DNA from 4 places in the Bradyrhizobium sp. i1.15.2 genome. Region 1 is predicted to be linked to each of the others. Evidence: predicted binding sites of a transcription regulator. Region 1 holds the regulator's gene; each other region holds the start of a gene.
The links. Region 1 encodes LexA, which represses DNA repair genes until DNA is damaged. Its sites were predicted from a motif close to TGTTCNNNNTGTGTTCNG; they were not measured.

Region 1 (5,875 bases):
GCGCCTCCGGCTTCGCGATGGGCGCAATCACGGTGGCGGCGCCGCCTGAGACCGCCGGCTTGCGGCTGCGTTACGCGGCCTTCATGCAAGGCCTGCGCGATGCGATCGATGCCCGCATCCGGGCGACGCTCGACGGCGACAACCGGGCGATCGCGACCGCGCTGCTCACCGGGCGGCGCGATGCGATCACCACGCCCGTCAACGACGCGATGTTCATCTCCGGCCTCGGCCACGTGCTCTCGATCTCCGGTTATCACATGGCGGTCGTTGCCGGTGTCGTGTTCTTCGCGGTGCGCGCGCTGCTCGCTCTGATCCCCAGACTGGCGGCCGGCTTCGCCATCAAGAAATGGTCGGCCGCCGCCGCGCTGGTCGCCGCTGCGTTCTACCTGCTGCTGTCAGGCGCGGAGGTCGCGACGCAAAGGTCGTTCTTCATGACCGCGGTAGTGCTGATCGCGGTGATGGTCGATCGCCGCGCCATCACCTTCCGCACGCTTGCTGTCGCCGCGCTGATCGTGCTCGCGGTCGCGCCGGAAGCGCTGGTGCATCCGAGCTTCCAGATGTCGTTTGCAGCAACGCTCGGGCTGGTGGCGCTGGTGCAGATCGGCATGCCGAATTTGTTTGCCTCGCCGGACCATTCGGCGACTGCACGCATTGCGATGTGGGGCGGCCGCGAGATCGCGATGCTGTTCATGGCTTCGCTGATTGCGGGACTTGCGACCACACCCTACGCCGCTTTCCACTTCCACCGTGTCACGCCGTTCGGCGTGCTCGCCAATCTCGGCGCGATGCCGGTGGTCTCGGCGCTGGTGATGCCGGCGGGGCTGTTGGGGCTGCTTGCTGCACCGTTCGGGCTGGACAGCGTGTTCTGGTGGCTGATGGGGATCGGCATCGACTGGATGGTCGCGGTCTCGCGCTGGGTCGCAGCATTGCCGGGTGCCGTCGGCCGCATCGCGGCGTTCGGGATCGGGCCGCTGATCGCGGCGAGCCTGGGAATCATCGTGCTGGGCTTGTTGCGGACGCCGCTGCGCTGGTCCGGCGCCCTGGTGCTGCTGGCAGCGATCCTGTGGGGACTGTCGGCGCGGAGGCCCGACATCCTGATCGCCGGGGATGGCGCGAGCGTCGCGGTGCGGGGCAAGGACGGATATCTGCACCTGATCAGGACCAGCAAGGACAGCTTTCTGCTCAAGGAATGGCTCGCTGCCGACGCCGATCCGCGCGATGCCGGCAGAGCCTCGCTGGCTGATGGCGTGTCCTGTGACGAATCCGGCTGCGTGACGCCACTGATCGACGGGAGGCTGGTCGCGCTGGCACTGCGGGTCGACGCTCTCGCCGACGATTGCAGTCGGGCCGCGCTGGTGGTGACGACGCGTCCCGCGCCGCCCGATTGCGCGGCGATGGTGGTCGATCGGCAGCGGCTCGCCAGCCAGAGCGCACTGGCGCTGACGCAGCGTGGTGACGGATTTGTGGTTCAGGCGGTGAGGGCGAGAGGCACGAGCCGCCCCTGGTTGCCGGTCGGCGCCGGCGAGGGTGATTTCGACGGCAGCCTTGCGCCGAAGGCGACCGCGCCCCGCATCAAGGACGCAACGCCGGCGGAGACCGACTTGCAGGCCGACGATTGATCTGATGGTGCGGAGCAACGCAGCGGGTCGGTGCGTCCGCTCGGATTCGCTGGCGCAAACCACACCATCTCGCCGGCCACGGCCGGCGATGGCAATTCAATCCTGACCTCCGACCTCGTAGCCGGAGGGCGGCTGTTTCAGCCGATCGGCAGGTGCGTGACGGTCGGCTGCCTGTCGGCGATGATCTGCGCCTTGTGCTCGCGCTCGATGACCGACTGGGTCACAGGCAGTTGCAGCACGGTCGCGCGCTGGCCTTCGACGAGCTGCGTCACCAGCACAAATTTGCCGTCGGGGAATTCGATCGCGTCATGATGGCGGTCGGGAACGTGCGGATCGATCTTGCCGAACTTGCCCACGCGGGAATTGATGGTCCGCGTCCAGATCCAGCGATTGTCGTAGCGGACGTCGTCTGCGAAGGCGAGCTCCGTTCCCGGCAGCAGGCAGACGGCAACAGACGGATCGGCTGCGGAGGCGAAGCCGCGCGTCGAGGTGCCGCGGAAATTTGTCGTGACGATCGTCTCGCCGACTTCGGCGGGGCGCGACGCGACGGCATGCAGGCTGTAGTCACACATCGGGTGCTCCTCATGCTGGGATAGCAACCCACGTCTCTTATCGAGGCGCAGGCCTCTATCAGAGTTGAAGCACGAAAGCTCTGCTCGGTTGTGGGCAAATCTGCGGCTGGTTTCCGCAAGCCGCGATCACATTATCTTTCCCGAATTCAATAGGAACAAAGAGAGTTGCGATGCATTCGGGAGGCGCATGCGCGAATATTGCCGGCTGGTGCAACGACCTCGATCGCTGCTCGCTGTTTCCTCGCACACTCGAGCCGCGAAGCGGTGCTGTTTCGGTGCTGCTTCTTGGGCGTCGCGAGTAGCCAGCGCCGGAGCAGGGGCCGGATAGTCTGTGCAGAACCAGAAAGACTATCCAGCCGGAGCGGACGATGATCCGCTCCAATCTCTGACCGGCGATGCCGATCGGAAGCGCGCGAGGCGCCAACTTCTCCAGGTATCAAGTACGTCCGGTATCAGTACTTCCGGTAAAGCCCGATCAGCTTGCCCTGAATCTTCACCCGATTGGGCGGCAGGATGCGGACCTCATAGGCAGCGTTGGCGGGCTCGAGCGCGATCGAGGCGCCGCGACGGCGGAAGCGCTTCAGCGTCGCTTCCTCGTCGTCGATCAGCGCCACCACGATGTCGCCGGTATCGGCGCTCTCGTTGCGCTGAATCAGCGCCATGTCGCCGTCAAGGATGCCGGCATCAACCATGGAATCACCGCGCACTTCCAGCGCGTAATGTTCGCCCGAGCCGAGCATGTCGGGCGGTACGCTGATGGTGTGGCTGCGTGTCTGCAACGCCTCGATCGGCGTGCCGGCCGCGATGCGGCCCATCACCGGTACCGCCACGGGGCGTTCGCCCTCGTCCGCGGGCAGGCTGGAGCCCGCACGCACCTTGCCGAGATTGCCCTCGATGACGCTGGGGGTGAAGCCGCGGCGGCTGCCGGCGGCTGCCTGGAGCTCCGGCAGCTTGATGACTTCAATCGCACGGGCGCGGTTGGGCAGGCGTCGGATGAAGCCACGCTCCTCGAGCGCCGTGATCAGGCGATGGATGCCCGACTTCGAGCGCAGATCGAGCGCATCCTTCATCTCGTCGAAGGAGGGCGGCACGCCGCTTTCCTTCAGACGTTCACTGATGAACCGCAGAAGCTCGTATTGTTTGCGCGTTAACATCTCGACCAAAGTCCCCCGGTTGATGTCGTCCGATTCCGAGACGCAGAATTCGGCAATAAGCCGCTACATGCTCGAAACAAATCATGAACGGACACTATATGTTCGATACATGTTCCGCAACTGCTTAATTTACCGTGAACAGAGCAAAGTTCGCGGAACGCGCGTTGCGGGGTGCTCAGACGGGGAGCCGCAACACTTCGCAAGCCGTGCCGGCTTCGGCCTTCGGCGCGAATGGTGCGCGCACGAGAAGTACCTGTGCTGCAGCGAGATTCGCAAGCAGCGAAGAGTCCTGATGATTGACGGGAAGAACGACGCGTGTGCCATCGTCACGCTCCTCCAGATGCGCGCGCAGATAGTCCTCGCGCTGGTCGTTGGCGCCGACGCCGCGGCCGAGCACGGCGCGTTCGCGGCGATGGTGAATCACTGAACGGCCCGACAGGGCGCGAATCAGCGGCACCATGAACAGGAAAGCGCACACGTAGGACGACACGGGATTGCCCGGCAGGCCGATCACACCCATTGCGCCGAGTCGCCCGTGCATCATCGGCTTGCCTGGCCGCATCGCGATCTTCCAGAACGCCATCGCGATGCCTTCGTCCCGCAGTGCCTGCTGGACCAGATCGTGGTCGCCGACCGATGCGCCGCCGGTCGTGATCAGGATGTCGGCGCCGCTCTCGCGGGCGCGGCGGATGCCGGCGGTGGTCGCCTCCAGCGTGTCGGCGGCAATACCGAGGTCGATCGTCTCGGCGCCTTCGCTGCGGGCGAGCGCGTGCAGGGCGTAGCCGTTGGAATAGACGATCTGGCCGTGGCCTGGCGTGGTGCCTGGCATCACCAGCTCGTCGCCGGTGGCGAGAATCGCGACCTTTGGACGCCTGAAAACGACAAGGTGCGGATGATTCATCCCGGCAGCGAGCGCGAGGTCGCGCTCGGTGACACGGCTTCCCTTGCGCAGGAGCACGTCACCCTCGCGGAAATCGACGCCGGCGGGGCGGATGTGCCGACCGGCGATCGCGGCTTCCTTGATCATGATCCGCTTGCCGGCTGCGACCGTGTCCTCCTGGATCACGACGGCGTCCGCGCCACCGGGAACGACGCCGCCGGTGAAGATCCGTACGGCCTCGCCGGCGCCGATCGTCCCGGCGAACGGTCGGCCCGCCGCGACTTCGCCGACCACGGTGAGCTCCGAATCGATCGTCGCGGCATCGGCCGCGCGCACCGCGTAGCCGTCCATCGCCGACATCGCCTGCGGCGGCTGCGTGCGCCGCGCCGCGAGGTCACGCGCGAGCACGCGATGATGGGCCTCGTCGAGGGAAATCATTTCTTCCGGCAGCGGCTCTGCACCCGCCAGCACCGCGGCAAGCGCGTCGGAAACCGGCATCAAGGCCACGGCGAAAACTCCTGCTCGGCACGTTCGGGCGAATGTTCCGCACGTCTTCTAGCCGAGCGCGGGCGCAGAGGCAAAAACCGCTGAGCGGGCACAGTCATCCCGCCGCTTCACATTGTTCCGGAAGGCAGGATCAAGCGCGTCGCGGCATGATGCGAAGAACCTGACAAATCGGCAGGAGAGCGGCCATGGAAGCGACGAAAATCACGGCAAGGAAAATCACGGCAAGGCGAGAACGACGAGCGCCCCGGGCTGCATCGATCAGCTCCCTGCCTGCCCGGGAGTTACGTCGGGCGCCTTGGCTCCCTGGTCTTTGTCGGGCAGCGGATCGGCCTGGGATTTCAGGTCGGCGGCCTTGCTCACAAGCTTGGCGGAAAGGTCCGAATCTGAAGTTGTCCTGGCGAATTCAAGAAGAAGAGAGGCCTGCTTGGTGAGGTAGGTTTTGCCCAGCACGATGATGCATCCGTCCGTAGAAGTCCCAACGGACTCTAAGAGTCCGGAAGGCGGTATTCCGTTCCCGGAACTCTGTACAAAAATGCACAAAGTGATCGGGTTCCTCAATTTCTCAAAATTGGTCCCGGCGGGCGGTGCCGCCGTGGGTTTCGCGACACCGACTCCTCGTCAAATGCCCAATGCCTTCAATGCGTTCCCGACGTCACGCGGCGAGGTCACATGCACCGCCGTCAAGCCGCGCGCCCGCGCTCCCTCGATGTTTTCGGCAAGATCATCGAAGAACACGATGCGCCCGGCGGGCACGCCGATCGCCGCAACGACGTGGTCGAAGGCCTCCGCATCCGGTTTGCGCAAGCCGATGCTGGACGACAAATACAGCTCGCGGAAATGGCCGAGGAGGTCGGCATATTCCCTCGAGAAATGGTCCACGTGCGGCCGGTTGGTGTTGGAGAAAGCGTAGAGCGGCATCTGCTTCGCTGCCCGCGGCAGCAGCTCGGCGATGTCAGGCATTTCGCCGGCGAAGATCGCGTTCCAGCCTTCCAGGAACTGCGCGTCCGAAATGCCGATTCCGAGCGAGGCTCGCAATGAGGCGAAATAATCCTCATCGCTGATCTTCCCCATCTCGTGCAACCGATAGGCTTCGCTGTCCCGCACATAGCGCGCTACAATGGCTTCGGGCTTGCAGCCGGCATG
Region 2 (5,875 bases), on a different contig from region 1:
GCCCCCGCCGCCGCCGCGATTGCGATTGGCCTGGGCGCGCTGCCAGCCGGGGGTCGAATAGGTGGAGCCGAACGCTTCCATGTCGTCGAAGCGGGAGGCGCCGTAGCCGCCAGTGCCGCCCCAGGCCGAGCCGCCCTTGGATTCCGTGATCTCGACATTGGCCGCGGGCAATTCGTCGAGGAAGCGCGAGGGGATCGTGGTCGACCAGGTGCCATGGATCCGCCGATTGGTGGCAAAATAGATTTTGGCGCGGCGGCGGGCTCGGGTCAGGCCGACATGACCGAGCCGGCGCTCTTCCTCAAGGCCGGCGCGGCCCTGTTCGTCCAGCGTCCGTTGGCTCGGAAACAAGCCTTCTTCCCAACCCGGCAGGAACACGTTGTCGAATTCCAGCCCCTTGGCCGAATGCAACGTCATCAGCGACACCGCGTCCTCATCGGCGCCGCTGTCGCGGTCCATCACCAGCGAGATGTGCTCCAAGAACCCTTGCAGGTTCTCGAACTCCTCCATCGAGCGCACCAGCTCCTTGAGGTTCTCGAGCCGGCCCGCGGCGTCCGCCGAACGGTCCTTCTGCCACATCTCGGTGTAGCCGCTCTCGTCGAGCACGATCTGGGCGAGATCCGTGTGCGACGTGACCTCGCGCTGGGCGCGCCAGCGGTCGAACTGGGCGACGACGTCGCGCAACGAGCCGCGCGCCTTCGGCTTCAGCTCGTCGGTCTCGACCACCGCGCGCGCCGCTTCGAACAGCGGAATGCGGCGCTTGCGGGCGTGATCGTGCAGCATCTGCACGGTGGCATCGCCAAGGCCGCGCTTGGGCGTGTTGACGATGCGCTCGAAGGCGAGATCGTCGGCCGGTGAATTGATGACGCGCAGATAGGCCAACGCATCGCGGATTTCGGCGCGCTCGTAGAAGCGCGGGCCACCGATGACGCGATAGGGCAGGCCGAGCGTGACGAAGCGGTCCTCGAACTCGCGCATCTGGTAGGAGGCGCGAACGAGAATCGCGATCTCGTTGAGTTTGTCGCCCTGGCGCTGGATCTGCTCGATCTCCTCGCCGATGCCGCGGGCTTCCTCTTCCGAATCCCACGAGCCCGTCACCGTGACCTTCTCGCCGTCATGGTCCTCGGTGCGCAGCGTCTTGCCGAGCCGGCCCTCGTTGTGGGCGATCAGGTGCGAGGCGGCGGCGAGGATGTGGCCGGTCGAGCGGTAGTTGCGCTCGAGGCGGATGACCTTGGCGCCGGGAAAATCATGGTCGAAGCGCAGGATGTTGTCGACCTCCGCGCCGCGCCAGCCATAGATCGACTGGTCGTCATCGCCGACGCAGCAGATGTTCTTGACGTGGGGGGCAGCGAGTTCCGTCATTCCGGGGCGATGCGTAGCATCGAACTCCGGTGCGCGATCGCGCACCTGAGAATCTCGAACGGCAGACTCATCTCCGGATTCCGGGTTCGGCTCTTCGAGCCGCCCCGGAATGACAGTGGGCGAGGTTGGCTTCGTCGGTGCCTGCGACAATAGCCGCAGCCACAGATACTGCGCGACGTTGGTGTCTTGATACTCATCGACCAGGATGAATTTGAAGCGCTGCTGGTACTGCCGCAGGATATCCGGGTGCTCGCGGAAGATGCGGATGTCCTCGAGCAGCAGATCGCCGAAATCGGCGGCGTTCAAAATCTTCAACCGCTCCTGGTAGCTCGCATAGAGCTTGCCGCCCTTGCCGTTGGCGAAGATGGCGGCTTCGCCCGACGGCACCTGCGACGGCGTGAGGCCGCGGTTCTTCCAGCCGTCGATCAGGCCGGCCAGCATGCGCGCGGGCCAGCGCTTGTCGTCGATGTTGTCGGCTTGCAGCAGCTGCTTCAACAGCCGCACCTGATCGTCGACGTCGAGCACGGTGAAGTTCGACTTGAGCTGCGCCAGTTCGGCGTGGGTGCGCAGGATGCGTCCGCCGATGGAGTGGAAGGTGCCGAGCCACGGCATGCCTTCGACGGCATGGCCGAGCATCTGGCCCAGCCGGTGCTTCATCTCGCGCGCGGCCTTGTTGGTGAAGGTCACCGACAGGATTTCGGAGGGGCGGGCGCGGCCCTGGCTCAGGATATGGGCGATGCGCGTGGTCAGCACGCGGGTCTTGCCGGTGCCGGCGCCGGCCAGCACCAGAACCGGCCCGTCCAGCGTCTCCACAGCCTCGCGCTGCTCCGGATTGAGCCCGGACAGGTATTGCGGGCCCACCGAGGCGCGCGCGCGCGCGGCAATGCCGCCGGCTGCGGGCTGGTGGTCGGGGACGCTCTGGGACGTGATCTTGCTCGGCTCGGTCATGCGAATCATTTGCCCCACGTTGGCACCGCGGGGTGGTGAAAGGGGAGCCTTCTTAACAGGGATTGGTCCCTATATGGGGCCGCGGACGGGGGTTTTCCACGTGCGCGGAAAGCCAATTTGTTCCTGCGGGTCAGGCGAATTTCCGGCCCCAGCGGCCCGGAACCATTGTTCCGAGTTGGCGATTGGTTCTGCAAGTGAGGCGCGTCAGCCGCGCCGATCGCAGACAGACATCGAAACAGAGGTTCGGACCATGCTTAGCTGGGTTGTGACGTTTCTGGTTATCGCCTTGATCGCCGGTATCCTGGGCTTTGGCGGCCTCGCCGGCGCGTCGATCGAAATCGCCAAGATCATCTTCTTCATCGCGGTCGTGCTGTTCCTGGTCTCGGCCGTTGTCGGTCTGGCCCGCGGCCGTAACAGGGTCTAGCGCGCTTACCGCTTCGAGGGCATCGCCACGTTCCGGCCGATGCCCTCGGGCCGCGGTACGGCACTGTGGGCCTTGACCACCGCTGCGATGCGCTCGCGGATGTCTGGCGGAAACGCCGCCACCTTTCGTGAGCCCATGTCGATGTGAAGCGACATGTTTTCGGAGGTCGCCGACAACCAGCCCTCGGTGGCGTGCCGCAGCTCCTGGAATGTGTGCAGCCGCTTGTCGTCGGCCTCCAGCAGCCAGACCGAGACCTGCACGGGATCGCCCAAGTGGATTTCGCGCAAATACCGCACGTGGCACTCGGCAGTGAAGGTCGAGCCGCCTCGCTCCTTCATATAGCCCGGCCCGATCCCAAGCGTCAGCCACATCTGGTCGATCGCGCGGTCGAACATCACGTTGTAATAGGCCATGTTGAGGTGGCCGTTGTAGTCGATCCATTGCGGCTCGATCTGCATGATCGAGGCGCGGAACGGCTCGGCATCGGGCGCAGCGGTGACAGTGTCCGGCATGTGTCCTTCCCCAGCTATGCGTCCGGTCGCTTGACTTGACCGGTTAGATGTCCTTTGCCACGGTCTCTTCTCGTCGGGAGGAATTTCCGTGGGTACGACCATCACCAATAATCCGCCGCGGCCGGCGCCGAAAGCCCTCGCGACCGCGCTGGAGCAGCTTGCCGCACGATTCGGCAACCGCCTCATCACGTCGCAGGCCGTCCGCGAGCAGCACGGCCACACCACGACGTGGATTCCCAACCAGCCGCCGGACGGCGTGGTGATGGCGCAGGAGACCGCCGACATCCAGGACGTGGTGCGGATCTGCGCGAAGAACGGCGTCCCCGTCATCGCCTTCGGCACCGGCACTTCGCTCGAAGGCCAGGTCAATGCGCCCGCGGGCGGCATCTCCATCGACCTGCGCGACATGAACAAGGTGCTGGCGGTGCACGCCGAGGACCTCGACTGCGTGATCCAGCCCGGCGTCACCCGCAAGGCGCTGAACGAGCATCTGCGCGACCAGGGCCTGTTCTTCCCGATCGACCCCGGCGCTGACGCTTCGCTCGGCGGCATGGCCTCGACGCGGGCTTCCGGCACCAATGCGGTGCGCTACGGCACCATGCGCGACAGCGTGCTGGCGCTGAAGGTCGTCCGCGGTGACGGCGAGATCATCACCACGGGCACGCGCGCAAAGAAATCGTCGGCCGGTTACGACCTGACGCATCTGTTCGTCGGCGCCGAAGGCACGCTCGGCATCATCTCCGAATTGACCATCCGCCTGCGTGGCATTCCCGAGACGATCGCAGCCGGCGCGGTGTCGTTCGAGACCGTGCATGGCGCGTGTCAGGCCGTGATCCTGGCGATCCAGACCGGCATTCCCGTGGCGCGCATTGAGCTGCTCAATGCCGCGCAGGTGAAGGCTTGCAACGCCTATTCGAAGCTGACGCTGGCGGAGACGCCGCTGTTGCTGATGGAATTCCACGGCAGCGAGATCGAGGTGGCCGAGCAGTCCAAGGCGTTCGGCGAGATCGCCAGGGATTGCGGCGGCGGTGATTTCTCCTGGACCACCAAGCCGGAGGATCGCACAAAACTTTGGCAGGCACGGCACGACGCCTATTGGTCGGTGAAGGCGCTACGGCCCGGCGACAGCATCGGCGTGGTCGCGACCGACGTCTGCGTGCCGATCTCGCGGCTTGCGGAATGCGTCGGCGAGACCGAGGAAGACCTCAAGCGCCTCAATCTGTTGTCGCCGATCGTCGGTCATGTCGGCGACGGCAATTTTCACTGCTCGCTGGTCTGCGACACCAACGATGCCGACGAGATGGCGCGCGGCGAGGAATTCATGCACCGCCTGGTCGAGCGGGCGCAGGCGATGGACGGCACCTGCACCGGCGAGCACGGCATCGGCCAGGGCAAGCAGAAATATCTCAGGGCCGAGCTCGGGCCGGAAGCGCTGGATGCGATGCGGGCGCTGAAGCATGCGCTCGATCCGCAGAACATCTTCAACCCCGGCAAGATCGTGCCGGAGGCGGAGAGCCTGCGCAGCTAACGACCGGGAACTTTCGGCAGTCCTGTCGGTTCCAACTCCCGCCAGTTCCGATGCCTCAATGGCAGGGGTCTGCGCGGGAGGGTACAATGGTGCGACCGGTCATTCGAATTGCCGCGGTGGCATTTGCGTGCATGCTGGCGGGAGCGGTACTGGCGAAAGGCGGCCATGGCGGCGGCCATGGCGGTGGGCACGGGGGCGGGCATGGCGGTGGGCACGGGGGTGGCCATCATGGCGGCGGTCATTTCGGCGGTCACGGTTTCGGGCACGCGCATGGCGGCGGCGGGCATCATGGCGGGACGCGGTTCGCAGCCGGAGCCCGACATGGTTCCTCGAAATTCGGTCAGATCCGCAATACGGGTATCCGTCCCGCGCATTTTCGCAATGCCCTGAACGCGCACTCCAGCGCGTTTCGCAATGGCCGGCTGATCAGCAATCCGGCGGCGCGGGCCCAGATCGCAGCTGCGGCCGCCCTTGCCGGCTGGCACGGCGCAAGCGGCGGTTGGTGGCAACATGCCGGGGGCGGCTATGGCTGGGTCGGGCCGCTGTTCTGGCCGTTCGCCTACAACGACCTCTACGACTACGCGATCTGGGGCGACGGTCTCGGCTTCTGGGGCTACGGCTATCCCGACATCTATGCCGGCATGTTCGGCCCCTATGGCTATGATCGCCTCTCGGCCTATCTGCCGCAACGATCGCAGGGACGACGGCAAGCGCGAGGCGTTGCGCTCGATCAGCTTTGCGGCAGCGACCGTCGCGAAATCGTCGGTCTGCCGATCGACCAGATCGTCGCGGCGGTGCAGCCGACCGAGGCGCAAGGCGCAAGCCTCGACGAACTCGGCAATGTCTCGATCCAGGCAGCAGAGCTCATCCGCGCGGCCTGTCCAACGCAAGTCGCGGCGACGGCGCCCGGTCGGTTGGCGGCGATGCAGCAGCGCATCGAGGCGATGGAGAAGGCCGTCGAGCTGGTGCAACCGGCGCTCGACAAATTCTATGGGGCCCTCACCGACGAGCAGAAGGCCCGTTTCAATGCGTTGGCCGAGGATCAGCGCCGGACAGCGGCTTCCCGCGACGCCAGCGCATCGCTGGTTCAGAATTGCGGTGCGC
Region 3 (5,875 bases), on a different contig from region 1:
CGATCTGTCGACGAGTCAGTTCGCGATTACAGGCGTGTCAAACGGCTATAGCGCCAGCGTTGTGCGCGCAGGCGTGAACTATCACTTCTGATAGCTAAGAAGAAAATACCGGACCAACCTCCCGGCCGCTTGCGGCCGGGATTTTTTTTACGCCAGGCTCGCTAGGGAAGGATGACCAAATCGACCGCCTTCGGCCCCTTGCCCTTCTTGTCCGGTTCGACTTCGAAAGTAATACGCTGTCCTTCGGCAAGGTCCTTCAGTCCGGCCCGCTCCACAGCAGTAATATGTACGAAGACGTCGCGGCCCCCGTCGTCCGGCTTGATGAATCCGTAGCCGCGCTCACCGTTGAAAAACTTGACCGTTCCCGTCATGGCCATCGGGAAACTCCCCCTCATTGCTCCTCCGTCGTGACGCAGACGCACGTCACGATATGACCGGGCCTTACGAAGCCCGGGAGCTGGCCATCCTTGGGCAGACCATTTGGTCCGACTGGATCTTTCTTAGGCCTTCACTCCGCCGCAACCATTCGCGGAAGCGGAACGTAAAGCCAGTCACGGAAACAGCATAATACGGTTCTCCGCAGATTGACCACCGCTCCTGCATATTTTTCCCAAGATGCCGGAGTGTTACGGTCTCGGCACCTCTAATCGGAATCTGGCAGCGCCACCCTGGCCGAGCGGCATTTCCAGCTCGGGCAGGATCGTCTTGAGCTCGCCCTGCAGCGTGTAAGGGGGATTGACGATCAAGAGCCCGGTGGAGGTGAGAGTTGCACCGTCGGCCTGCGGCGCCACGCTGAATTCGAGGCGCAGGCATTTTCCCGGCGGTTTTGCTGCGGCTGCGAGCCGCGCCACTGATTGCACCAGCGCGTCGGTGGCGCGCCGGCTCTTGGCGGGATACCAGATTACATAGATACCGGTCGGCCATTTCGCGAAAGCCGTCGAGAAGGCCTCGCCGAGCTTTTCGAACTCGTCCTTTGCCTCGAACGGCGGGTCGATCAGGACGATCCCGCGCCGTTCCTTTGGCGGCACGAAAGCCGGCAACGCCATCCAGCCGTCGAGGTCGACCACGCGGGCCTGCTCGTCATGGCGCAGCACGCCGATCAGCGCTTTCCGCGCCTTCGGCTCGAGTTCGCAGGCGACGAGGCGATCCTGCGGCCGCATCAGGGCGCGCGCGATCAGCGGCGAGCCCGGATAGGCCTTGAGCTCGCCTTTCGGATTGAAGGCGCGGACGATGTCGAGATAGGGCTTGGTCAGTGCCATGGCGTCGTTCGACAGCCGCGCGTGCATCAGCCGCGCAATGCCCGTCAGCCACTCGCCGCCGCGGCGCGCCTCGTCGCTTTCGAGATCGTAGAGGCCGGCGCCGGCATGGGTGTCGATGACGCGGAACGCGCCCGGTTTGTCCTGGAGATAGGTGATGATGCGCGCCAGCACGATGTGCTTGATGACATCGGCGAAGTTGCCGGCATGGAAGGCGTGGCGGTAATTCATGCAAGAGCACTACGCCACGTGGCGGCTTGAGCAAAGAGGCACGATGCCTGGGCTACCCACCCCGGATCGGCGGCATCGCCACCTGGTCGCGGCGGCAGGCGCGGCGGTCGATCTCCTCGCAGGCGCGGAATTGCAGGTCCTTGCTGAGGCAGATGCGGACTTCCGATAGCCGCGTCCGGTTGCAGGTGATCGAGACGGCGGCATTGCTGAGGCCCGGATTGGCCTTGATGAAGGCTTCCTCCACCTCCGCCGGCGCCACGGTCTTGGCCTGCGACAGATCGAGATATTCAGCCGGAATCTTGATCGCGGCGCGCGCCTTCCGGATCGTCTCGAAATAGCTGCGGTCGGCGAGCCCCGAGCAGGTGCCGTGCTTGTCCCATTCGTTGAAGATCAGACCCGGCGCCGGCATCAGATCGAGCATGGAGGAGACGATGCTGCGGTTCAGCCGCGGCGAGGGCCGCTGGCAATATTCCGGAAAACCGTTCTCATATTGCGGCCACAGACCATGCACCACGAAAGCGTAGGGCCGTCCGCTGCACTGGGTCTGCGAGCGGCCGCCGCGCTCCGCCGCCTCCTCGCAGAAGGAGGGCGACCACGACAGCGACAGCACATAAAAATCGAATTCGCCGGGCGTGTTCTGCCGCTTGTCCTGGGCCTTGGCACCGCCGGCCAGCGCAGCCAGCCCGGCTGCAAGCGTCAGCGAGATCATCAGGCGGGAGAAAAAATGCAATCTGGAATGAAACATGGCGACGCCCCTCAACTAGACTGTGCAGAAGAGCCTAGCAGGCGGTAAGAACATTTCAAGAACAAAATTCGGACGACCGTCGTTCGGCCGCCTGATCGGTCCGGATCAGAACTTTTGCAATTATTGTTTGGCGGCGCGGCAGGCCGGGTTGTAGGCCCAGTTGCGGTCGAGCCCGACCACACACCATTCGACGCCCTGGCCGTAGCCGGCGAAGCCGCCATCCTCGACAATCGAGAAATGCACCTTGCGCAGCTTGCCATCCGTGAGCATAGCCTCGCCGGTGCAATAGCGGCGCGGGATGTTGTCGGACGCCCAGGGCCGGAACGCGGTCTCGTGAACGGCGGAGAAGCCGGTGATCTTCAACGAGGAATTCCAGAACGAGCTTTCTTTCTCCCAGAACTGGCTGGCGATCGTCGGCAGCGCCCTGTCGCATTCGGAGACGTTGCCGTCATAGCGCGGCCCGCTCAGCCAGAAATTCAGCTCCAGCGGATTGGCGGCCCTGGCCTCACCGAGCGACAGCGCCCCGAACAGGAGGCCGAGCACGGCGGCAAAGCGGAGCGATTTCAGGAAGGTCGAGGCGCGCATGGGCAATCCAGACAGCATGATCTGCGAGGGTCGGACGGTGCCGCGAAGGCCGGGGGAGGTCAAGTGCAGCGCGGCAACACTTGCCGACGAGTTGACCGCAATGCTGCACCAGAGGGGTCTTCGGTTCTTTCCACCGCCGCGCCGGCACCGTAAACTGCCACCAACCAATCGGAGTGACGGGAATGCGAATCATTGCGGCCGCGGGCCTACTTGCCTTGGGTATGATGGCGAGCCAGTCGGCGCGCGCCGATCTCCTTCCGGTGCCTCCGTTCAAGGGCAACGACACCGGCGGTATCATCGCCTATTCGATGGCAACCCAGGTCGATGCGCGGCAGGTCGCGGTCGATCACTGCGCGCGCTACGGCAAGGTCGCCAAATTCCTGGCGATGCAGGCCTATGAGGGCGGCTACATCTCGTTCTCCTGCCGCTGGGTGCCTTATGGCGCGGCCGACCAGCCGATCCGCACGCTCTACTGAGGCGCTTTCGCAGCGCCGCTACCTCTCAGCCGGGAGCTTCCCACATGACGCGCAAACTCGCTTTGCTCGGCTCCGCCCTTTGCCTCGTCGTGTCGGCAGGCAGCGCCCGCGCTGACGACCTGCCGGTGCGCAAGGCGGGCCTGTGGGAATTGAAGATGGTCAGGACCGGCACGCCGGTGCCCGAGATGACCATGCAGCACTGCACCGACGAGACCGTCGACAAGGAGATGAACAACAACGTCTCCCCGATGGCCAAGCAGATTTGCGCCAAGCAGGACATCAAGAAGACCGCGACCGGCTATGTCAGCGATTCCGAATGCAATGTCGCCGGCATCAGCACGACCTCGCATGCCGAGATCACCGGCGATTTCAATTCGGCCTATACAGTGAAGACGTCGTCGCACGCGCAAGGCGGCGCCGCCGGCGCAGCAGGCCGCGACACGACCCTGCAGCTCGAAGCGAAATGGCTGGGGGCCTGCAAGCCGGACCAGAAGCCCGGCGACATCGTGATGCCCGGCGGCTTCAAGATGAACGTGCGCGACATGGACAAGCTGAAAGCGCTGTTGCCGAAGTAAGACTCTTCCCTCTCCCCTTGCGGGAGAGGGTGGCTCGCCGCGTAGCGGCGAGACGGGTGAGGGGTCTGTCTCCGCGTGTGACTCTTTTCGCTTTTGAATTCGCGGAGAGAGACCCCTCATCAGGCGCTTCGCGCCACCTTCTACCACAGGGGGAGAAGGGAAGAGGCAGCTACACCGGTATCCGCACGCTTGCTCTCAATCCGCCCATCGGGCTGTCGCCAAGGGTGATGTCGCCGCCGTGCGAACGGGCGATGTCGCGGGCGATCGCGAGGCCAAGACCCGTGCCGCCTTCGTCCTGGTTGCGGGCGTTGTCCAGCCGCAGGAACGGCTTGAACACCTCTTCGCGTAAGTGCGCGGGAATGCCCGGGCCGTCGTCGTCGACTGTCACGGTCAAATAACGGTGATCGCGCTGGCCGGTGATAGCGATGGCCTTGCCGTAGCGGGCGGCGTTGGTGACGAGGTTGGCGAGGCAGCGCTTGAACGAGGCCGGCTTCACCGTGACCACGGGCAGTCCGTTGAACGCGACCGTCGCAATGTGGCCGTGGCGCTCGGCGTCGCTGCGCAGCTCCTCGAGCGCCTGCGCCATGTCGGTCGGCTGCGACTGCTCGCCGGAATCGCCGCGGGCGAACGCGAGATAGTCCTCCAGCATCATCGACATCTCGTCGACGTCCTTGCGCATGCCCTCCATTTCGGGGCTGTCGCCGATCAGCGCCAGCTCGAGCTTGAACCGCGTCAGGATCGTGCGCAGATCGTGGCTCACGCCGGCGAGCATCGCGGTGCGCTGCTCCATCGTCCGCTCGATGCGCGACTTCATTTCGAGGAAGGCGACCGACGCGCGCCGCACCTCGCGCGCGCCGCGCGGACGGAAATTCGGCGCCTCGCGGCCCTTGCCAAAACTTTCGGCAGCGTCGGCAAGTCGCAGGATCGGCTTGATCTGGTTGCGCAGGAATAGCACCGCGACGATCAGCAGGATCGAGGACGTGCCGACCATCCAGAACAGGAAGATCTCCGAGTTCGAGGCATAAGCCGCGCTGCGCTGTGCGAACACGCGCATCACGGCGTCGTCGAGCTGAATCCGGATCTCGACCAGGTTGGAGCGGCCGACCGTATCGATCCAGAAGGAGCGCCCGATCTGGCGGCCGAGCTGCACTGACAGCGTCTGGTCGAGCAGCGAGAAGAACGGCTTGGGTCCCGGCGGCGGCATGTCGCCGGCCGGGAGGAAATCGACGACGAGGCCCAGGCGCTGCTGCGCGATGCGGCGGATCTGGTCGCGATCCTTGTCTTGCGGATAGCCCTTGTAGACGTCGATCAGCGCGGCGATGTCTTGCACCACCGCGGCCGACAGGCGCCGTGTCACCGTGTTCCAGTGCCGCTCCATGAACACGAAGGCGACGACCGATTGCAGGATCACCATCGGCACGATCATGATCAGCAGCGCACGCGCGTAGAGGCCGGTCGGCATCCAGCCCTTGAACGCATTGCCCATCCAGCCATTGGCGGCGGAGACGCGGCCGGCGGCGCTCTTCAAAAGCGTCAGGCCGCTATCGATCGTGCTCATCGGTGGCGCTTTACTGCTTTATGGCGAGGCTACCAGCCGGTAGCCAATCCCGCGCACGGCCTGGAGGAACAGCGGATTGGCGGGATCGGTCTCGATCTTGCGCCGGAGGCGGTTGATCTGCACGTCGACGGCGCGCTCGTTGACGCTGCCATTGCCGGTGAGCGCGCTGCGCGGCACGGTCTCGCCCGGTGTCTCCGACAGGATCCGCAGCATCTCGCGCTCGCGGTCGGTGAGGTGAATGACGTCTTCGCCCTGGCGCAATTCGCCGCGCTCGAGGTGATAGATGTACGGGCCAAACGCGATCTTCTCCACTGCAGCGGCCTGCGGCGGCGGCGCAGCGCGCTTGAGGATGTTGTTGATGCGCAGCGCAAGCTCGCGCGGCTCGAACGGCTTTGCGACGTAATCGTCGGCGCCGATCTGCAGGCCTTCGATGCGCGCTTCGGCTTCAT
Region 4 (5,875 bases), on a different contig from region 1:
AGGCAGACGCCGACGACTGGATCAACGGCGACCGCAAGATCGCGTGGCTCCGCTCCCAGGGATACGCCAAGTAAAGCGCGCATAAGTCACGCGTGTATCGCGTGACGCCCGTATGGGTACGAGGCGCGCTTCGTCCCTCCCCGCTCCAGATGTCCTTCCCGTGCCGGCGCATCGCCGAGCAGGCGGCAACGCCCGCGCGTCTATCGGCCTGACGGGGGCGCCTGGTCGATAAACCTGTGGCTGGGCATAGGCCGTTGAGACTTCAGTAACCTAACGCCTCCAAGCTCCTCTCAGTATCGTTGCGTTGGAGTACCCCACAGTGTTGGATTTTAACGAGCTGCGTGAACTCGCGGCCGATGTTCGCGTGTTCGTCGAAATTGCCGAAGACAAGGCCGAAGCGCTTCGGGCCGTCATCACGGCTTATGACGTGGTGCTCGCGATCTTCCCGTCCGGAGAGGGCATGGGCCTCCACGTCATCAAGGGCGGCGAGATCCTGGACCGGATTGCAAACTCACGAACCCATGCGAGCTACAGCCACACGGCCATTGCGGTTCCCGACCTGGAGCATGCGGAAGTGCTCAAGCACCTGACGGGCCCGACCGACCAGCGGCTTGCGGCGTAGGGCGTTTTCAAGTTCGCGCGAAGAAAACGCGTCACAACAATCCGGAGCGGTTCTGAGTCAATCAGAACCGAAAGTACCCTCGTTGCAGACGAGAATTTTTGCACTCCGGAACACCTTGTTTTAGGAACACGGTTTCTGCGCTCCCGTTGGCCCACACAACCAACCAGGAGTTTGAGATGAAGAAGCTCGTCATTGCGACCGCCGCCCTCGGCCTCATGTGCGGCTCCGCCTTTGCGCAGAACCAGACCGGCCCCGCCGCGCAGACCGACAACATGCAGAAGCCCGGTATGACCAACACGGACAAGGGCACGATGAGGAGCGGCACCACCGGCATGAGCCATGACGGCATGGGCAAGGGCGGAATGGTGAGGCCCGACGCCTCCGGCCAAGGCGGCTCCGGCCCCGGCAGCGACCAGGGCGGCACCAGGACCCGCAGCAACATGAAGTAAGCCGGTTTCCTGTACGGCTTGCTTCCCGGCCGCGTCGCTTCCCACAAGGCGGCGCGGCCATTTCATGACCCATCATGACGCGGATCTTTTTGGAACCTGTCGCCAATGCACGCCTCACAATCGTGCGCGCACCGGAACGGTCAGGTCTCGCCGCGAGTTGCCCCATCTCCAGCAAGGGAGATCGTCATGAGCGTTGAAGGTAAAGTGAAGGAAGGCGCCGGATTCATCAAAGAAGAGATGAACGAACACGGCAAATCCCGCGAGAGCCAGAAGAAGGCCCAGGAAGGTCGCGACTTGCGCAACGAAGGCCGGATCGAAGACGGCAAGCCGCCAAAGACGACCAAGCCCGGCACCGGTCACTAGGGCGTCTCGCGCGAAGCGAAGATCGGTCGCGATAATTCTCTGGCCAGATTTTCGAGAACCGCCTCCGGCAATCGGGGGCGGTTTTTCGATTCACGCGCCGTCGCGTGCGGGACTCTCGCACATGAAGAAACATGTGGCTGGAAGCTCGACTGCGGCCATCCTTCGAGACGCCCGCCTGCGGCGGGCCCTCAGGATGAGGAATGAGTAGGCGGCAGCACTTCAACGGAGACGGATGCAGCTGAGCCTCATCCTGAGGGGGCCGCGAAGCGGTCGTCTCGAAGGATGAGGCGCTTGCTCAGGCGCCGCTGAGAAGCACCCGCATAGCAGGGCAACGCCGTCAATGGTCGTGCCTTCGATGACAGGCTCAGCAAAATGTATCCGCCTTGAGATGCATGTCTCATCGCCAGCGCATCCAGCAGCCATTCTATCGCATCAGCGCAACTGTTCCTTAATGGGTTTCTCGCCTAGATTGCGTATCAATAAACGTGGCGGGGCTTGGTGCGGATCTTCGCGGGTATACAGGCGATGCGCGGGGTCGCTGCGCTGTCGGTGGTCTGCGGACACGCAATCAGTGCGCGACCCGATAGGGTCGGCCCCGAGCTCGCCGAGGGCGCGCTGACGATTCTCGCGAGCGGCGTCGACATCTTCTTCGTGATCTCCGGCTTCATCATCGCGACCACGGCGACGGCACAACACAACCCGCTGGATTTCGCTTTCAGACGGGCCCTCCGAATTTTTCCGCTCTATTGGCTGGTGTTGCTGGCGGCGTTTATCAGCTCTTCCTGGATCGCGCTGGCGCCGGGCGACCGCCCCGCTCTCGACCTCGGAACCATCTTCGCATGGACATATCCGAATTGGTACCTCGGGCCGGCGTGGTCGCTGGCTTTCGAACTGCACTTCTATGTCGCCGTCGCGGTCGTCTTGGCGATCAAGCCGGACCGGCTGTTCGAGATCTTGTTCGCTGGATTCGGCCTGGTCATTCTTGCTCTCGTCTTCGGCCTTGAGTTCGGGATCTACTTTCATCCGCTGGTGCTGGAATTCGGTGCCGGCGTTGTCATCGCCTATCTCCAGAGAAGCGGACGATTGCGCTTTTCGCGCCACTTCCCAGCCGTTTCCGCGGGCCTGTTCGTGGCCGGCTGGTACTGGATTTTCGTGCACGGCGCGATCGACGCGCAGTTCGCGCGCGTCCTGACCTATGGCGTAGGTGCGGGATTGCTGATCCATGCTGTGATCGCTGTCGAGACCGAAGGACGATCCTTCTCACCGATCCTGCAATGGCTCGGCAAGATTTCGTACGCGCTGTATATCGTCCATTATCTGGTGGTGAAATGGATCGCCAGCTTTGACGGACTGTGGCGTCTGTCGATCGTCGGGACAATCATCGCCGGCATCCTGCTCTCCATCGGTCTCGCCGCCGCCTTGCATGTCGCGGTTGAGGCACCGATCCTCGATTGGGGGCGCAAGGCAAGTCGCAAGATAGGTCTCATGCGCAGACGCCGATCGCTGCCGGCCGTTCCGTGATCATCTCCCGACGCTGAATCGGGGCAAGTGCGGCCCTTGCTGCGTCATGGGTCAGCCACGAACAAATAAGGAACAAAAGGCGTCAGCCGGCATTGAACCTGAAAAGGAGAGATCGCCGTGACTGACAACAAGATGGCGGACAACACCCAAAAGGATCCGAAGGATTGGGTCTCCGGCGACGACCCGATGACCGGTGCCCAGGAATCTTACCTCAAGACCCTCGCCGAGCAGGCCCACAAGGAGCTGCCCAAGAAGGATCTGACCAAGGCAGAGGCCTCAGAGCTAATCGATACGATGCGGCAGAAGGCCGGGCTCGAGAAGTAGATATCTGGCATCACCGTCATTGTCAGGTCACTTCGGCGAACCGCGAATTGCCAGCTTGACGACCGTGAGGACGACGAAGGCGGGCGCCCCGTAAACGATGGCATTCACGGCCCAAGTGATGGCGATGCCCAGGAAAACGGAACTGCCGACAGCTCCCCAGAAAAGATAAGCTGCGGATATGCCCGGCATCTCCCATGCCATCACAGCGATGGAGTAGTCGGTGAGCTGCTCCATGACGAGCAGCACCGTCGAGACGGGCGCCCCGATTGCCAGTGCGGGGATGAGAACGGATTTCATTGTCTTCAAAGGCCCAACAGCCCCATCAGTATCGGAATCATAAAAAAGGCTGCCAGGCCGAGGAGGCCTCCTACGGCAACCTTCACCCAACGCCGTTGGATTTTCGGCTCGAGCCATGTCGCCAGTTTGACCCAGAGCGCATACGCCCATCCAGCAACAATCGAGCGGATAAGTGCGAACAGAAGCTCGCCTAGAATATTGGCCATGGCGGTTAGTCGCGTCATCTCCGCGAGGAGTTCATCTGCCAACGGCTAAACAAGCCTGTCCACCCGTGAGTGAGGTGGCCAAATTCCGCGGTTTTGGATCACCGTTCTGAGGGCCCGGTTAGCGCTGTGGAGGTGCTTCGCGTGAAGGGGCTCGTCTTCTAGCGCTTGATCTTCTGCGCACTCCCGCTCTTGCACATAGCAAGACTATTCCAGCGGCGCGCAGAGGCATCGGCACCGTCACCGTTGAAACCGCCCTTCGCTTCCTCGGCTTTGCAGCAGGCTTGCGAGAAGCCAGCCTGCAGGCAGAGCGTCATGCTGCCCGCAGCCTTTGCCGTGTCCGGAGCCGCACACCACGGCGCCACGAGTGAAGCAACCAAAAGTGCCGTTCTAAAACGCATCAATATCTCCCGGGAGCTTGCAATTGAGTCCCCCTTCGGTCGACCGGCGCGACGCCCCGACCTCCAGCGACCTGAAGAGTCTCCAACGATCGACTATCTGGAAAGTTGAGCGTTCTGACAACAGCGCCTTGTAGCTTTGTTTACGGCGGCTATTGTACAGGCGCTTCATTGGGAGATTTCATGAAAACAATTATCGCTGTTTCCGCATTGCTGCTGTCAACAATCGGCGCCCACGCCGCCTCGAACAGCACCCCTCATGCGCTCGATTGCATGGCAAAGAACGGCTTCACGCGTGACATGTGGGTTGCGAAGCGAGCCGGGACCAACGCCCAGGTTCAGTCCTACATCGCCTGCCGCGACGGCATCTCGGTTGAGAAGGCCAGAGCTGTCGGTAAGAAGGACGGCAACTTCGATACCTGGACGCCCAAGCGTTGAGTCATCACGGGGCCCGTCTTCCTTGGAGGCTGGGCTTAGGCCTCGAACGAACTGGCGCGCTGCCCATGTGACTCTAAAATTGCGGTGACGGTGCAGTCCAGCCCTTTCACCGGGATCATCGTGTCTCACTTGAGGCGCAGTCCAGCATTGCCATCGCAATTCATGCCCGTAGTTCGCGCGCTCGGCACGGCATCGTGACTGCTGACATCAGGGTGGCAGCAGCGGTGTGCGACGAGCCCCGCGATGCCGCTCAAATCTGCGGTCAACCAAAGGACATGCCATGAAGTTCGCCTCCACTCGCCTGATCGCCTCCGACATCAACATCATGGTCTCGTTCTATGAAATGGTCACCGGAGTTTCCGCCGAATGGCTCGCGCCGGTGTTCGCCAAGATCGTAACGCCGGGCGCCAACCTGGCAATCGGCGCTGCCGAGACGGTCGCGCTCTGGCAAGAAAACAGTGCCGAGCCCGGCGCAAACCGCACCGCCGTGATCGAGTTTCAGGTTGAAGACATCGATGCGGAGTATGAGCGCCTGAAAGACAAGGTCACCCTGGTTCATGAGCTGAAAACGATGCCATGGGGCAACAAGACGTTCCAGTTTCGTGACCCCGAAGGCACCGCAGTATCGCTCTTCATGCCGCCGATCGAGCAGGCCGGAAAGCGCCTCGCGGCGCAATAGGCCGCGGCAGCAGACCGGCCCGCATACGTTGCCGGTGGCGCGTGTGCGGCACTGGATTTGCGGTGAAAGTGCATTGAAGTCGCCGGCTGATTTGCTTCATCAGCGGGCTTCACCCTCACGCACACGTGCACCCACCCTTTGCCCCTCCCCCCAATTTCCTGCTATCTCCTTCTCCGCCGTCTCGGCCCAAAGCAAAACCCCATCCGTTCAAGGGAGCAACAACCATGCGATACCTCCACACCATGCTGCGCGTGCGCAATCTCGATGTCGCGCTGAAGTTTTACCAGGATGCGTTGGGGCTCAAGGAGGTGCGGCGGATCGAGAACGACAAGGGGCGTTTCACGCTGGTGTTCCTGTGCTCGTCGGACGATCTCGAGGCGCTCAAGAAGCAGCCATCGAGCCGCGGCGCGCCGCTGGTCGAGCTCACCTGGAATTGGGACGAGGAAAAATATGGCGAGGATCGCTTCTTCGGCCATCTCGCCTATGAGGTCGACGACATCTACGCGACCTGCGAGAAGCTGATGAAGGCGGGCGTCACTATCAACCGCCCGCCGCGCGACGGCAACATGGCCTTCGTCCGC

Region 2: ABIB80_RS18335 (ATP-dependent helicase) is a predicted target of LexA. The motif match lies at 2,481-2,498, and genes of this name have one in related genera.
Region 3: ABIB80_RS30970 (ribonuclease T2 family protein) is a predicted target of LexA. The motif match lies at 2,279-2,296, and genes of this name have one in related genera.
Region 4: ABIB80_RS20365 (DUF3072 domain-containing protein) is a predicted target of LexA. The motif match lies at 3,013-3,030, and genes of this name have one in related genera.

The regions. Positions count from the first base shown of each region.
Region 1 is NZ_JBEPRQ010000017.1:24,448-30,322, reverse strand. Features, by position in the region: partial or broken gene ABIB80_RS25925 (ComEC/Rec2 family competence protein) at 1-1,619, shown strand, start outside; gene ABIB80_RS25920 (hypothetical protein) at 1,757-2,191, opposite strand; gene lexA (transcriptional repressor LexA) at 2,644-3,345, opposite strand; gene ABIB80_RS25910 (molybdopterin molybdotransferase MoeA) at 3,521-4,732, opposite strand; gene ABIB80_RS25905 (hypothetical protein) at 4,991-5,182, opposite strand; gene ABIB80_RS25900 (HAD family hydrolase) at 5,351-5,875, opposite strand, start outside.
Region 2 is NZ_JBEPRQ010000009.1:35,703-41,577, forward strand. Features, by position in the region: gene ABIB80_RS18335 (ATP-dependent helicase) at 1-2,316, opposite strand, end outside; gene ABIB80_RS18340 (DUF1328 domain-containing protein) at 2,558-2,731, shown strand; gene ABIB80_RS18345 (thioesterase family protein) at 2,737-3,243, opposite strand; gene ABIB80_RS18350 (FAD-binding oxidoreductase) at 3,332-4,771, shown strand; gene ABIB80_RS18355 (Spy/CpxP family protein refolding chaperone) at 4,858-5,875, shown strand, end outside.
Region 3 is NZ_JBEPRQ010000025.1:28,973-34,847, forward strand. Features, by position in the region: gene ABIB80_RS30955 (outer membrane protein) at 1-91, shown strand, start outside; gene ABIB80_RS30960 (cold-shock protein) at 162-377, opposite strand; gene ABIB80_RS30965 (23S rRNA (adenine(2030)-N(6))-methyltransferase RlmJ) at 627-1,487, opposite strand; gene ABIB80_RS30970 (ribonuclease T2 family protein) at 1,540-2,232, opposite strand; gene ABIB80_RS30975 (hypothetical protein) at 2,353-2,817, opposite strand; gene ABIB80_RS30980 (hypothetical protein) at 3,000-3,293, shown strand; gene ABIB80_RS30985 (DUF3617 domain-containing protein) at 3,338-3,868, shown strand; gene ABIB80_RS30990 (ATP-binding protein) at 4,038-5,426, opposite strand; gene ABIB80_RS30995 (response regulator) at 5,445-5,875, opposite strand, start outside.
Region 4 is NZ_JBEPRQ010000010.1:215,966-221,840, reverse strand. Features, by position in the region: gene ABIB80_RS20390 (hypothetical protein) at 1-74, shown strand, start outside; gene ABIB80_RS20385 (hypothetical protein) at 320-622, shown strand; gene ABIB80_RS20380 (hypothetical protein) at 799-1,071, shown strand; gene ABIB80_RS20375 (hypothetical protein) at 1,258-1,434, shown strand; gene ABIB80_RS20370 (acyltransferase family protein) at 1,933-2,955, shown strand; gene ABIB80_RS20365 (DUF3072 domain-containing protein) at 3,088-3,279, shown strand; gene ABIB80_RS20360 (hypothetical protein) at 3,307-3,576, opposite strand; gene ABIB80_RS20355 (hypothetical protein) at 3,582-3,824, opposite strand; gene ABIB80_RS20350 (hypothetical protein) at 3,941-4,180, opposite strand; gene ABIB80_RS20345 (hypothetical protein) at 4,361-4,615, shown strand; gene ABIB80_RS20340 (VOC family protein) at 4,896-5,294, shown strand; gene ABIB80_RS20335 (VOC family protein) at 5,519-5,875, shown strand, end outside.